DNA from 2 places in the Paenibacillus pedocola genome. Region 2 is predicted to be linked to the other one. Evidence: riboswitches for the same ligand, from Rfam matches in the RefSeq annotation. Region 2 holds a riboswitch; the other holds the start of a gene.
The links. Region 2 has a riboswitch for cobalamin ahead of cobJ (precorrin-3B C(17)-methyltransferase). Riboswitches for the same ligand answer to the same signal wherever they lie in the genome.

Region 1 (7,941 bases), 1.1 Mb from region 2:
CGCCGCAGGCTGGGCGTGATTACGTATGCAAGTGAGCCGCAGAACCGGAAGTTTATTCACCTGACTTTTGTGGAGAAGGGCTCGCTGCGCCCGGGGGACCGGAATATCGAGAAGGATTACGTGTTTGATCTGGTCTCCGGCCGGATTATGAATGCTGATTTCGGCGGGACGCCGCAGCCTTTTGCCGAACTGGCCTGGAAGACGCTGAGCCAAAAGGGGAGCCTTGAGGACTTTGCCCGTTTTGCCGATGCGCTGCTGCTGGGCGAAGGGGTGGAACGCAAGCTTCAGCTTGCTCTATACAATGAGCTGGCGGTATTTTATGAGATTGAGCAGGGCAATGAGCCGCTGTATACCGGGAACAAACACGCGGTGCTGGCAGGATTGCTGTCCTATCTGAAGCCGGAGGGCGCCCTTGCGTCGCGGGTTCGGCTGAACGATATGTTCCTGGAGCGGTTCGACCGCGAATATGATGTGATCCGTCAAAGAGGCATTCCCCAGCCGGAGATTATGGAGCAGTTTAAGGAGTATTTTGCGCTGCAGGGCCATCATTACCGGGGGAAGATCGTCGATTACTTCATTAACGGCATGTACAATTGTACGACTGCAGGCCGGGAGGATGTGCTGGCAGCGGCGTATAGCATTATCGAGAGCAATGATGAGCTGAGTGAGGCTTTCTTCCAGAAAGTGCTGGGACAGGCTGTGTTCCGCAAAGCATTATTGGAGCCCTACATGGAATCGAGGCTGGCTGCAGCGGTGAAACCGGCGGATGTGCTGCGCTTTGCCGCCCACTGGGGCCGGTTTCTGCCGGAGATGCTTCAGCAGGCTTTTGTCCGTGACGGTGCCAAGGAATATCTGCTGGAGAAGCTGCAGCATGACGATAATCCGGTTGGGGCTGTAGCGGCAATTCATGAATTTGTCGAGAAGGCGGAAAAAGAACGGCGCAGAGGCAGCGGCCTCTACCCCGAGGCACTGTCGCTACTCCAGGAGCTGGCGGCTGCCGCCGACCGTTCCCTGCTGAACCGGGTGTCGCTCGAGGAGCTGACACAGGAACAGCTGCTGGATATTTCGTTCCTGCGCTACCGGGATACGGGAGAGTGGCAGCCGCCGCTGGATGCCATCAATAAGCGCAAGGCCAATGCGCTCCGGGCCGCCTACCGCTGGTTCGGTGAGGAGAATCCGGATGAGGACATCTTTGCCGGGCTGGCCCCAAGAGAGCTGGATGACGTGCAGCTGCTCGGGCGCCGCTGGCTGAAGGAGGCTCGCAGTGTAGAGCCGTTTGACCGGCTGCCGCTGGCCTTCTATCACAGCAGTGAACGCGAGGGCGGACCGCTGGATTATGATGCGCTGCTGGAGCTGGTCGCACGCAAGGCGGGCGGGGATAAAGAGGCGGTGTACCGCTTTTTCGCCTGGTCACAGGGCAGCCGGTTGTTCACCGTTTCGAATAAGAAGCTGTGGCCGGGGTACCGCAGAGCGATTCTGAAATATTTCCAGAACAGTGACCGCGAAGCGTTCAAGAACCGGGAATTCCGCAAAACCTATGCCGCCTCCGCAGGACCGGCGCTGCAAAATGTCTATAATGATGCCCGCGCCAAGCTGGCTTCGCCGCTGGCGCGGTGGATCAGCCGCAGCCGATTTCAACTCCTGATCACCGGCTTCGTGCTGGGGATCACGGTGATTGCGGTAATCATCGCCATCAGCCTGCTGCGGCCGGACCCTGCAGACAATGCGCTGCCGGAGAGTAGTGCCGGAGCAGGCGGCAGCCAGCCGCCTGTCACTGTAACACTCAGCGGCAGCGGGGCAGCGGCGGGCAGCCGGCTGGTGTTCACCTTCGCCGATGCGGCGGAGTGCTCCGCCTTCAAACCGGCGGAGATTGGGGTTATGTCCGGCGGGGACGTAACGGACACGTACAAGGTCACGGCGACGGCAGGCACTTGCCTCGTGCCTTCGCCTTCGCCGGAGCCGGACGCCGCCGCTGCTGACGGCGGCGCGTCAGCGGCGGCGAGCGATGCAGCCGCCGGAACGGATGGCGGCGCAGCGGGTAACGCCAGCGCCGGAACGGATGGCGGCGCGGCGGGTAACGCCAGCGCCGGAACGGATGGCGGCGCGGCGGATTACGCCAGCGCCGGAACGGATGGCGGCGCGGCGGGTAACGTTAGCGCCGGAACGGATGGCGGCGCAGCGGATAACGCCAGCGCCGGAACAGACAGCGGGGACCAGGGCGTCTCGTCCCCGCCGTCAACGGGTCAGGCCGGCGCAGCGGCTTACCAGGTCACGGTTGACCTGGAACCGGGGGCTGAGCTGGCCCCGGGCAGCATGATTGTCGCCGGTGACTACAAGCTGATTGTCCAGTCTGCCCCGGACACCGCACCTGTTCCGTCACCGACCGTTCAGCCGTCCGATGCCGCTGAGGCAACGCCTGATGCTGATGCTAATGCTGAGACTGGCGTTAATGCCGACGGTAGAGCTAATACTGCTAACGACACTAACACTTCGGAAAATGCTAATGCTACTAACGGTACTAATTGAACTAACGTAAGTTACGGAGCCAACGTATTTACGGAACCGGCATTACTAACGTTACGGAGTCAGCAGACACTGCGGCGCACCGAGTAACAAGAGTAAGTAAAGTTACGCAGAACTACATCCTGAACAGCACATGTTGCCGCAAATAATAGGGCAGGTGCGTTCAGGATTTTTTTCTGCCAATTAGTTGGATTTCCTCCCGCTAACACCTGCTGAAAAGGGGGACATCCACAACTAGTTGGAAATAATCCCGCTAATTATCTTCTTTTCTGCCGTCTATGCTCGAAACAGCCTAATATAGTGGAGGAATTCCGCTTAGTTCCCCTAATAAGTCTGTTTTCGCAGGATTAGCGGTAGTTTTTCCAACTAATAGGATTCCTTTTGTGATTCTCATAGAATCTGAAACGTAGGCACACTGTACATAGAGCAAAACCAGATACAGTCTGCAGTCATCGCACTCACGGCAAGCCGGAGGAGTATTGAAGCACCTTTTCTATAGACATACAGGGGAATACTAGATATGATTATGAATATTAAAATTTCATAGGGTTTTGAAAAAGGTGCGGATCTATCTCCATTGATAGAACCGCTTAAAAGGGAAGGCCGGTGGAAGTCCGGCGCGGTCCCGCCACTGTGATGCGGAGCAACTCCTGCTTGAAGCCACTGTCCAGCTGATAATACGGACGGGAAGGCCGGGAGAAGCGATGAAGCATAAGCCAGGAGACCTGCCTTTTTCGCGAACGTTTCTATTCTTCGTGGGGTAAGAATGCGGAACATATGCAGATGGACGGTGGCTTTTAGGAGCATTATTAGCCTCGGCCCTGAATTTGTATGCTTCCCGGACCGCCCTGTTAAGGGCGGTTTTTTTGTGAGGAAACGATCACCTGAGAGCGATACGCAGTATTGCTGCTTTGGAAGCATGGGCTCGCTGAGACGGCGAATCCGTTTCTTTTTGTTAAAGGCCATACCAAATTTTTGATGAAAAGAGGTTAACGATGAAGACGAAGTTCCCCGCCAAGTTCGTAAGACTAGGCCTGGCTTTATTGCTGGTCATCTCGATTATAGGAGCTGCTATTGTTCCTTCCGGGCAAGCGGCAGCCGCGGCCGGATCCTCCCCGGCTGTTCTGGGTACGGATACGGTTACAGATTCGGTGTATGCATCGGAGGACTCTGCTGCCAATCTACTTAGCCTAGCCGCAGTTCCGGCGGCAGCGGGCCAAATTAGCGCGACAGAAGCCACTTACAAGACTGCCGAATATATTCTTGGCAGCGGTGTGACGTCTGAATGGCAAGCCATCGGACTTGCCCAGGCTGGCTACAGGGTGCCGGACAGCTATGTCCAGTCCCTGACTCAGCAAGTGCAGACTGCCGGCGGCAGGTTTGCAAGCGTCACTGAGTATGCACGTATTGTGCTGGCGGTGAAGGCTGTAGGTGCTGATCCGGCGGATTTTGCCGGTAACGGTTCAACGGCAGGCTACAATCTGCTCGAACGTATCTATAACAATGAGAAGATCAGCGGCCAGACGCTGAACTATCCTGTGTATGCGCTGCTGGCACTGGATTCCGGGAATTATACCATTCCGGGTGATGCCAAGTGGACCAAGGCGGCGCTCTTGACCGAAATTCTATCCAAGCAAAATGCAGACGGCGGCTTTGCCCTGAATTCAGGTGCAAGCGAGCCGGATATAACGGCGATGGCCTTAACAGCCCTGTCCGCATACAAAAGCGACCCGGCGGTAGCGACAGCCGGACAAAAAGCGGTAGCCTGGCTCTCGTCAGCACAGGACAGTAAAGGCGGCTATAGCGATAACAGCGAAAGCGCCGCCCAGGTCATCATCGGGCTGACCTCTTTTGGGATTGACCCTGCGGGCGCCCAGTTTACCAAAAACGGAGCGGATCTGGTCGGAAGACTGCTGAGCTTCCAAACCTCATCCGGCGGATTCATTCATAACAGTGGCGGCAGCATTAACCCGTTTGCAACCGAGCAGGGACTGCAGGCGCTGGTCGCTTATAAACTGTTCAGCGGCGGCAGTAACGGCAAGCTGTACGATTTTACAAAACCTGCGGCGCAGAACCCGCTGGTGTATGTACCGCTGGTCATTGAAGGGCCACAGGGTACATTGGGCCAGGGAAATGCTTATGCAGCGAACGCGCTCGAAGCGCTGGAGAAAGTGGCGGCCCAGAACGGGCTGGCGCTTAAGAATCCTTCCGGCAGCTATGTTACGGGGATCGGCAATGTATTCGCCGGAACCTACGGCGGCTGGGACGGCTGGATGTATGCGGTGGTCCGCGGCGGACAGTGGATGAATCCCGATGTAGGGATGAAGGACTTCAAGCTGAAGGACTCGGACCGGGTAGTCGTTTATTACGCGGGCAGCGATACACAGCTTGTGGAATCCGTTACCTTATCCAAGGCGCAGCCTGGGGAAGAGGAGCCTTTTACCGTCACGGTTAATCAGATTAAATGGGTCTGGGATAACACAACCTTTACGTCCAGCCCGGTAATCTCAAAGGCAGCCGGGGTAGAGGTCGCGATCGGGAATCAGAAGGCTGTTACGGATAAAGACGGCAAGGCCGAATTCACCGCAGGGGTAGCGGCAGGCGATTATACGCTGACTGTTACCGGTTATGTGGCCGGGACTGCGCCAAAAGTTGCAAAATACACGCAGGCTATAACGGTAGTCTCAAAAAATGTATCCGCCTATCTGGCGGTTGAAGGACCCGATGGAACAGTTGCGGAGGGTTCGCTGAAAGCAGCCAACGTGCTGGCGGCATTGAAGAAGCTGACGGCTTCGCAGAATATTCCGCTGCAAATTACGGATTCTGCCTATGGCAGCTACGTCTCCGGCATTGCCGGAATTGCGAACGGAACCCGTGATGCCTACTGGAATTTTGTTGTTTTACGCAGCGGGGAATGGATCTACCCAAGTGTAGGCATGGATGATTTTGAACTGCAGGCAGCCGATAAGGTGCTTATCTACTTTGGCGGAACAAATACGCAGGTAATCAACAAGATCGAGACTTCCCCGCTGCAGCCGAAGCCGGGTGAGCCGTTCACAATTAAGGTTACGCAGAAAAAGTGGGTATGGAACAATACCACTTATACCAGTGATCCGGTGGTTTCGCCTGCGGCAGGTGTACAGGTTACTCTTGCCGGTACAACCTTAACTACGGACAGCCAAGGTCAAGCTGTTGTGGAAAAAGGGCTCTCCAGCAAAGTATACACAGTCACTGTAACCGGTTATGTCGTAGGTGCGGCTCCCAAAGTTGCCCGCTACACCCAGTCACTGAAGGTGGCTCCGGGCAATGTTTCGGCCCATCTGTCTATTGAAGGGCCGCAGGGTCCACTGGCCGAAGGCACGCTTGATGCCTATAATGCATTTGATGCGCTGCAGCAGCTCGCTGCTTCCGGCGGTATTCCGCTGCAAAGCACAGAGTCTTCCTATGGCATTTTTGTATGGGGCATCGGCGGAATAGAGAATGGAGCTTACAGTCCTAACGATTATTGGGGCTTCGCGGTGTCACGCGGCGGGGCGTGGATGTATCCAGATGTAGGCTTGAATGATTTTGTACTGCAGACATCTGACAAGGTGCTTGTCTACTATACCGGAGCTAACACGCAGGTGGTCAATTCGCTGGCCGTTTCGCCTGCGCAGCCGAAGCCGGGTGAGCCGTTCACCGTTACGGTTGAACAGAAGAAATGGGTATGGAATAACACGACCTATACTTCAGACCCGGTAACTACCAAGGCAGCGGGTGTGCAGGTCAGTGTTGGTGAAACGACGGTAACAACCGATGCGGAGGGTGTGGCGTCCTTCAAGCAGGGTCTGCCTGCCGGTTCCTATACGCTGGCAGTGACAGGGTATGTAGAAGGCCAGGCGCCTCACATCGCCCGCTACACGCAGCCGTTAATGGTGAGTGCGCCTGTTCAGGCCTCGGCGACGATTTCTGTCATTGGTGACAGTGTGAAGGGAACGATTCTGTCCAGCACCACAGTCATCCTGAATGACGGGGAAACCGCCTATAGCCTGCTGGTCCGCCAGCTTGGAAGCAAGGTGGTCAGCAGCGGTACAGGTAGTGACATCTACATCCGGTCCATCGACGGTCTGGGTGAAGGAGACCGCGGGCCGGAAAGCGGATGGATGTACTCCGTAAATGGAGAGTTTCCAAATTACAGTGCAGCAAGTTACAAGCTAAGCAATGGCGATACAGTGGCTTGGCGTTATACCGTCAAGAATGGAGACTTAGGGGGTACCGTTAGCGGTTCAGGCAGTACAGGTACAATTACAGGCGTTGATATTACTGCAGACAACACGCTCCCATTGAATCAGGTAGGCCAGACAACAGTTGTATCGGGTACTGTCATGACTGCAGCAGAAGCAGCGGCGCTTAAGCAGCAGCTGGCAGCCAATATAGTCTCCCTGAATCAGGATGTGAATCCGGGTGCAGCAGCTTCCTTAAAGGACAGCGGCAGTGAAGTGCAGCTGCAGCTGCCTGCCGGTGCCGTGTCCGGCACGGTGAAAATCAGTGTGCGGGAGAGCAGCGCAACCCGTCCTGAGCTGGTATCGGGAATGTATGATTTCAAGCCTGACGGCACGAAATTCCTGAAAACAGCGGATTTACTGATCAAGATTCCTGTTACCGCAGCTAATCCGGCCAATCTGGCCCTGGCCTGGCTGGATGAAAGCACAGGCAACTGGATACCGGTTCCTGCGTCACTTGACCTCAAGACGGGGATCATGACCGGTAAGGTCAGCCACTTTACAACTTATGCGGTCGTGGACCGCAGCAAATTTGAGCCGAAGCAGGCCCAGCTGAACAGCGATATTACCGCTACTGCTAAAATGGTTATGGCCGCCGGAGAACTCAGTGACTGGCAGGCGCTTGGCCTGGCCCGTTCCGGCCACACCGTACCGGCCGGCTATCTGAGCGGGCTGAAAGAGCAGCTTGCCGCTAGCCAGGGCGAGTTCCGCAAAGTTACGGATTATGAGCGCCTGGTACTGGCCGTGGCCGCTGCCGGAGGCAATCCGCAGAGCTTTGGCGGCTACAATCTGATTGAGAAAATTTATAACAATGACAAGATGGCCAGCCAGGGCAGCAACGGTTTGATTTTTGGCCTGATTGCCCTGGACAGCGGCACCTACAGTGTTCCGGCAGGTGCGCTGTGGACCAAAGAACGGCTGATCCAGTCCATTCTGGAACTGCAAAGCAAGGATGGCGGCTTCCCGCTGACTGCCGGCGGAACCGATGATGTGGATCTTACAGCGATGGCAGTAACCGCACTCTCCTCCCATACTGAGCAGGCGGCAGTACAGACTGCGCTAGATAAAGCGGTCACGTGGCTGTCGCAGCAGCAGCTGGAAAACGGCGGCTATAAGCTGTCCGGAGTAGAGAACAGTGAGAGCACCGCACAGGTGA
Region 2 (7,941 bases):
TCCTGCTCCTGTTCAGCGTTTAACCGCACGGTACTCCGGCCTTTCCGCCAGCTCCGCCTGGACCGACTCTGCCAGCGCATCAAAGGAGTCATACACCCCGCCAATCCCGTCAAACAACAGCTGCGGCCGGGTGATGAGGATGACATACAATCCCATATCCAGCGCTGTACGCAGCTTCTCATCCACAGCTCCCTGTGCGCCGCTTTCCTTGGTAATCATGACCTGTGTACCGTAATGCCGGAACATGGCTTCATTCATTTTCCGTGAAAAAGGCCCCTGAAGCGCAATGATATTCCGCTGTTCAACCCCCAGTCTCAGGCATTTCTCTATATTCTCCAGGCAGGGCAGCAGCCGGACCGTCAGACGCACTTCCGGATCACCCAGCAGCACCTGCGCAAAGACCTCCAGTGTCTTGCCTCCGGTCGTCAGCATCACCGAGCCTTTTATCGCCTTCGCTGCAAGGGCGGCTTCCTCATAGGAATGTACAGGAATAAGCTTCGGATGACTGTCAAACGCAAGACTCCGCCGCTCATAGCGGTAGTATGGCAGTCCCAGCGCTGCAGCAGCCCGGATAGCGTTGGCATGCGCTTCAAGCGCAAAGGGATGGCTGCCGTCCACCACAGCGCGATAATTACCTTCCTGCAAAAGCGTGATCATCCCCAGCATATCCAGCCGCCCGGTCCTGGTGCGGATTCCAGCCTCCTCCAGCCGTTCCGCCGCGCTTGCAGTCACTACCGAGGCCAGCAGGGACAGCCCCCGGCGTGACAAGTCCAGCGCCAGCTCCCGCGCGTCGCCTGTCCCGCAGAGCATCAGAATCATCGTGCTACAGCTCCTTCGGGCTGCCCGCAGCAGCCGCTGGAACAGAATCATCATGTCCATGATCATGTGCATGGGAATGCCCGTGATGATGATTGTGACCATGATGCGGTTCATGTTCATCACCATGATGAGGCTCGTGGTTGTGTCCATGTCCATGGTCATGCCCGTGTCCTTCTTCACCATGATGGTGATGATGGTGGTGGTGATGCAAACCTGCTGCATCCCTGTATCTGCAGTTATCGCAGTTGGCGAAGGACTTGCCTTCCAGCGTCTCCTCAATACGCTCTGCGAGCATATCCGCCAGCAGCGGATGATTGCCGATATAGCTGCCGATCTCCACCTCGACCTCCGGATGCGCTGCGGCAAACTCTGCGACCCTCTCTGTAAACTGCTTCATCAGCACTCCGGTGAAGAGCAGATACGGCAGCACTACAATTTTACGCGCACCCAGTGCCAGACAGCGTTCCAGGCCCTCGTTCAGCGATGGCCGGGCAATGGCGATAAAGCAGCTCTCAACGCTTTTATAAGCAGTGTGTTCCCACAGCAGCCTTGCCAGCTTGTAGAAGTCACTGTTCGCATCGGGATCGCTGCCCCCGCGGCCCATGACCAGCACGATGGTATCCTCGGCAGCTACCGGCTCTCTCTCAGGTTTATCCCGCATTCCTAGAGGCACAGCCTCCGTGATCCGGTCCAGCAATATGTCCACCGCTCTCTCCTGCACACCAACCGGACGACCGTAGATAAACTCCACTGCGGGATACTTCTTTTTGGCCTGGTCAATCGCCAGGGGGATATCCAGCTTGGAATGTCCTGCCGCAAATAAAATAATCGGCACAACATACACCACCCCGGCACCACCGGCTACACTTCGTTCAATCCCTCCGGCAATCGAAGGAGAAGCCAATTCGATGAAGCAGGTCTCAATGTTCAGCTCAGGCTTACGGGCAGCAAGCTGGGCTGTAAAATTCCGCAATTCCTCATTGCCCTCTTCAATCCGGCTGCCATGGCCTACAAGCAGTATTGTTTTTCGGGTCATCCTGTTCTTCTCTCCGCTCCAGCTTGTGTTATTCGCTTGCCCAGTTACCCATACTCCGCTCTCCACAGTGCCTATCGACTCAAAAAAGGCAAAAAACCGCTCGTTTGCCTTCCCCTTATTCCGGTATTGCTCAACAACAGCGGTTACCGCGGCAACGGCTTCATCCTCGTCCATGCCTTCACGAACCAGGCTGCCTGCATGTGCCCCCCGGCCCGTCTTCTTCCCTCCGAGGTAAAGCTCATAGCTGCCTCTGGAGTACACGACGCCGATATCCTCCAGCACCGCCGAGCTGCAGGCCATGCCGCAGCCGGCAACACTGATCTGGAGCCCGCGGGGGACAGCCAGCCCATGAAGCCGCTCATGCAGGCGGACAGCTGCTCCTAGACCTTCATTTTTTTTGAGCTCACAGAACCCGCAGGTTTTCACTTTTACAAAATCACCCGGCCGGCTAACGCTCAGCCCGGCAGCAGCCAGTTTATCCGCAATCTCCTCCGGCCCGCAGTGACTGCTGCGCAAGAGAAAATCTCCGTCCTTTAAAGACGCGAGCTGACCGTCATCGCCCGCAAGCTCTGCCAGCAGACGCAGCTGGGCACTGCTGTATCTCCGGCTGCCAAGCCCCGGCGAAACCTCAAGTCCGTCAGATTCAAATGCAACTGCCGATAATACGGCAGAAGCATGCGCCCGGGGCATATTCTGCAGGACAGAAGGGGCACTGCTATCCGCTATGCTGCAGGTCGCACCGCTGCCGGAAGTGCTCTGCGCTGCTGCCGCCAGCGACCAGGGCTCAGCCGCGGTCCGCAGCCGCTCATGCGGCTTCAGCGCCTGAGTCTCCGCGCCAAGATTGTACTTGCGCTCATAACCGCGCGGCGTCACCATCAGGCCGTCATACACAGTGGTAGCAGAGTTGCCTACCACGACTGTAGAGAGCATGCCGATTTCATGCTCCAGCATCGCCTGCAGCGTCGTTACAATGACCTGCTGGCGGTCCCGGTAGGCATTCTTGACAATGCCAACCGGCGTGGCCGGATCACGGTAGCGGAGCAGAATACTGCGCGCTTCCTCGATCTGGCGCGTCCGTTTGCCGCTGCGCGGATTATAAAAGGCAATCACAAAATCCGCAGCACCCGCTGCATCAACCCGCGCGGCAATGCTCTCCCATGGCGTCAGATGGTCGCTTAGGCTAATCGTGCACGAATCATGCATAATCGGCGCTCCGAGGAGGGACGAGCAGGACTGAATCGCCGATATTCCGGGGATTACCTCAACCTCCACACCCTCTGTACGGTTCCAGCCGCGTTCCATCAGCACCTCATAGACCAGTCCGGCCATTCCGTACACGCCGGCATCGCCGCTGGAGATGACGGCTATCGTCTGGCCCGCCTCCGCCCGGCGCACCGCTTCCTGAGCCCGGCTGACTTCTTCGGTCATCCCTGTGCCGACAATTTCCTGATGCTTCAGCAGCGGCTTAATAAGCTCGACATAAGTGTTGTAGCCGATGACCGCTTCGCTCTCCTCAATTGCAGCGAGTGCTCGGCCTGTAATCTGTTGCAGGGCACCGGGGCCAAAGCCGATAATCAGCAGCTTTCCTTGTTTCTCCATTCTTTTTCCCCCGTTCATATGTAGATCAGACAGAACATGCGCCAACGCAATTTTTCTGGTCAATAACAAAAACTCCCGGCCCTTAGGGGTGGGAGTCCTATGTACGTCATCAGTTATGCAAGAGAGGATGTCGGTCTGCTACAGCCCTGAACCTTCACAGGAATGCAATGCTGCAGCTTGTCCCGGCTGAACCCGCAGCAAATCTCAGGAATCCCGTCCGCGGAAGCTGCCCGGCCTCTATTTCATTAACCCGTTCGTACACCGCTCTTATCCGCGTAGAGTCGTGGTGTGCGCCAACAAGGTAGGTCTCCTGGCTCGAAATACAAACGCCAAATCTTCGTCTTCCCCGGCAGCCTGGCCGAGTGACATCCAGAAGTTCAGCTCTTTCTTACAGTGGCGGGACCGCTCGGGAGTTTCACCCGATTCCCTGTTACCCCTTGCCTGACAAGGGCACCTTGTTTCTTCGCTAATTTATTCAATCCATTATAGAGGCCCCCGCCAGACCTTGTCTGTGATAAAAGTGAAGCGCCATTCTTGCCTTTTAACTTGTACCGAAGACATTTAAATAATATAATTATTAACTATATAACATGAACCGGAGGTTCTCCATGAAACTAGATCTCACCGAAGACTCTTTACCGGTGTACGAAGCATTATCCAGTAGCGTACGCCTTCATATGCTCCGGTTGCTTGCTGTTCAACCCATGAACGTCAAGGAGCTGGCTGGAGCAGTCAATCTCAGCAGCGCGATTATGACGATGCATGTGCGCAAACTGGAGGCTGCCGGGCTAATCCGCACCCACATGGCTCCCGGACGAAGCGGTTTACAGAAGATCTGTTCACTTGCTGCCGAGAATGTAGAAATCATCTTCCCTGCACAGGCCAAGGCCGAACGCAAGGCTTACCGCAAGGAGATCCCTGTCGGCCACTACTCCGATTTTCAGATCGAACCCACCTGCGGGCTGGCCACTACGGAGCAGGTGATCGGCAACTTCGACGACCCGCGTTATTTCTGGGATATGGAAAGGGTTAATGCCGGTATTCTCTGGTTTGGAAAAGGATATGTCGAATACAAAATCCCGAACTTCCTGTTAACCAGCCAGCAGCCGGAGGAGCTCGTCATTACGATGGAGATTGCCTCCGAAGCGCCTTCAACCAATAACAATTGGCCGTCAGACATCGCCTTCACCCTGAATGGCCATAAGCTGGGTTATTGGACAAGTCCGGGTGACTACGGGGACCGCCTGGGCAAATACACACCCTTATGGTGGCCTGCTTATACCAACCAATACGGCCTGCTCAAGCAGCTGCGCGTTACACCAAAAGGAACATTCATGGACGGCCTTAAGCTATCTGACATTACGCTTGAGCATGTCGGTATCAGGGACAAGCAGTGGACCTTCCGTCTCTCGGTAGATGAAGACGCTGAACATATCGGCGGCCTCACCCTGTTCGGTAAGGGATTCGGCAATTACAACGACGATCTCGTCGTTGAGCTATTCTATACCGACAGCGCCAGCCCCGCAGAGCCGGCTGAAGCAGCCGAATAATGCACAAAGAAACAGCGGCAGCCAAGGACATTTTCAATCGTCCATGACTGCCGCTGTTCTATTATGCCCTCGTGCAGCGGAAAATCCTTATGCACAGGTTAAGCTTATTCATCGCGTGGCTTCATCCAAGCGGTTTAATCAACGACAGGCTGCCACAGCCCGCCTCCCGGCAACGGGCAGCCGCGAGCTTTAAGCCGGGCGACAACCGGAATAATACAGCCGCAGGCGGTACAGGTCACGCCGTCTTGAAGCTTGGGACACGCAGAGCACAGAGCGAAGCGGGCCGCGTATACTTCTTCCGGCGCAGTATTGTCGGGCGTGAACATGGAGGAAGCCAAAATCCGGGCAATCTGTGCCTCTGTCACTTTGTAATCATCCCGGCAGCCTTTGCAGGCAGTTGTTGTACTCATCTTAGATCTCCGCCTTAAGCCTTCGTCTTAATTTCCAGTACGGTAACCGACATCGGAGGCAGCTCCAGGCTGAGGACGCCGTCTTCCAGCTGGAAGGCGGTAAACGGCTGTGGAGCTACTGCTTCCGGCTCACTGAAGGTATTATGGGCATCGATCGCCGTTCCGGCAAGCGTCGTTCCGGTCACTTCTGCCGCCTGCCCGGCAAGTCCGCGCAGCTCCAGCGGAAGCTTAGCTGCTGCTGCATGGTTCAGGTTGCACAAGCTGATATGAATCACGCCTTCTGCGGTAATAGAAGCCGATGCCGACACCTCCGGAATTTCGCGTCCTTCGAAGCTGTAGGTTCCGCTCTCCAGCGCCAAATCCAGCAGCTCTGCATCCTGATGCACCTTAAACATGTTGAAAACATGGTAGGTAGGCGTCAGAATCATTTTCTCCCCTTCGGTAAGAATTACAGCCTGCAGCACGTTGATCGTCTGGGCAATGTTAGCCATCCGCACCCGGTCACTGTGCTTGTGGAAAATGTTCAGAGTCAAGCCCGCAACCAGCGCATCGCGGATGGAGTTCTGCTGATAGAGGAAGCCCGGATTGGTTCCCGGCTCAACATCATACCAGGTTCCCCATTCATCGACGATCAGGCCAACGCGCTTCTCCGGATCATATTTATCCATAATGACACTGTGACGGGTAACCAGCTCATCCATGTGCAATGCCTTCTCCAGCGTAGAGAACCATTCCTTGGTCTCAAAACCGGTAGCCGCGCCTTTGTTATGCCATTCCCCTGTTGGCAGCGTGTAATAATGCAGTGTGATCGAATCCATGAACCGGGTGGCTTCACGCATGAGCACTTCTGTCCAGTTATAGTCATCTGCATTCGCACCGCAGGCGATACGGTGAATCTTATTGTCGCCATAATTGCGGACATACGTCTGGTAACGGCGGTACAGATCGGCGTAATATTCTGGACGCATGTTTCCGCCGCAGCCCCAGTTCTCATTCCCCACGCCAAAATAAGTCACACTCCAAGGCTCCTCGCGTCCGTTCTCCTGGCGCAGCTCAGCCATCGGTGAAACTCCGTTAAACGTCAAATATTCCACCCATTCGGACATTTCCTGAACGGTTCCACTGCCTACATTGCCGTTAATGTAAGGTTCACATTCCAGCATGGCGCATAATTCCATAAATTCATGGGTGCCAAAATGGTTATTCTCCACTGTGCCGCCCCAGTGTGTATTGATCATCCGTTTGCGGCCTTCGCGCGGACCGATGCCGTCCTTCCAGTGGTATTCATCCGCAAAGCAGCCGCCCGGCCAGCGCAGCACCGGAATCTTGATTTCCTTAAGCGCTTCCACAACATCGTTGCGGATACCCTTTGTATTGGCAATCGGCGAATCTTCGCCCACCCAGATGCCTTCATAGATACAGCGTCCCAGATGTTCAGCGAAATGTCCGTAGATGTTGCGGTTAATGGTTCCTTTGCGGATGTCCGTGTTCAGTACCATACGGTTAGCCATGTAGTAATCGCTCCTCTAAAAGTTAATAAATATATTAATCACTTAACAGTTATATTAATATTATAATCAGGATTCTTCGTATCCGTCAATCTTTATATTAAGCACTCTGAACGTTATGCATGGGCCCGGGAAACGGTGAAGTTCGCATCTCCCAAGTATATCGGAAAGATTAATTTCATTGTCCTGACTAATATCAGATGATATTATGGCAGGGACAGCTAACAACAAAATAAAGCAGATATGGAGAGTATGATGATCAGACCTATTTGTAAAGATAAGATAATGTTAAGCCAGCGGTCCGCTCCGGCAACCAGGGAGGATGTGCAGGTGGTAGATGACCTTCTGGATACGCTCCGGGCAAATGCAGACCGGTGTGTCGGTATGGCGGCCAACATGATCGGTGTTAATAAGCGCATCATTGTGTTCAGCGTCGGGCCAATGAACATACCCATGATCAATCCGGTCATCACCAAGCGTACCGGGCCCTATGAAGCAGAGGAAGGTTGCCTCTCACTGGAAGGCGTACGGCAGACTATCCGTTACCAGAGCATTGAGATAGAGTTCTTAGACCGTAACTTCAAGCATCAGAAACAGGTTTTCACCGGCATGACCGCGCAGATCATTCAGCATGAGGTCGATCACTGCGAGGGGATCATAATTTGAGTCTGGTATGCTGTTATTGGTGTGCTAACCGATAGCTTGTATCTGTCCTCCACAATAAAAAAGCGCTTTTGGACCCTAAACGGTCCAAAAGCGCTTTTTTTGTCAGAACAATATTATGGGACTGACATGCCTGATTCCGGCAAGCTTTATGGCCGGCATCCTTAGCGTTAACCCAAATCCCCTAGTTCAATCTGCACGATGCCCCGCTCATCACGCACATCGCCCATCTCACCGATCAGATGCATAAGGCTGCCGAACTCCAGCTCCTGAAATTTGCGCGCCGCCGTCTCACGCTGCAGCTCCCACATACATTCAGCCAGGGTGCAGACAACCGGCACATCACAGCGGATTTC

Region 1: another riboswitch for cobalamin. It lies ahead of QU597_RS04410 (S-layer homology domain-containing protein); the one in region 2 lies ahead of cobJ (precorrin-3B C(17)-methyltransferase).

Annotation. Positions count from the first base shown of each region.
Region 1 covers NZ_CP134223.1:1,019,083-1,027,023, forward strand. Annotated here, with positions in the region: gene QU597_RS04405 (GAP1-N2 domain-containing protein) at 1-2,526, shown strand, start outside; cobalamin riboswitch at 3,065-3,270, shown strand; gene QU597_RS04410 (S-layer homology domain-containing protein) at 3,519-7,941, shown strand, end outside.
Region 2 covers NZ_CP134223.1:2,102,092-2,110,032, reverse strand. Annotated here, with positions in the region: gene cobK (precorrin-6A reductase) at 13-819, opposite strand; gene cobJ (precorrin-3B C(17)-methyltransferase) at 824-3,454, opposite strand; cobalamin riboswitch at 3,738-3,927, opposite strand; gene QU597_RS08970 (ArsR/SmtB family transcription factor) at 4,063-5,004, shown strand; gene QU597_RS08965 (DUF6171 family protein) at 5,139-5,414, opposite strand; gene QU597_RS08960 (alpha-N-arabinofuranosidase) at 5,429-6,925, opposite strand; gene QU597_RS08955 (peptide deformylase) at 7,166-7,588, shown strand; partial or broken gene QU597_RS08950 (5'-3' exonuclease) at 7,756-7,941, opposite strand, start outside.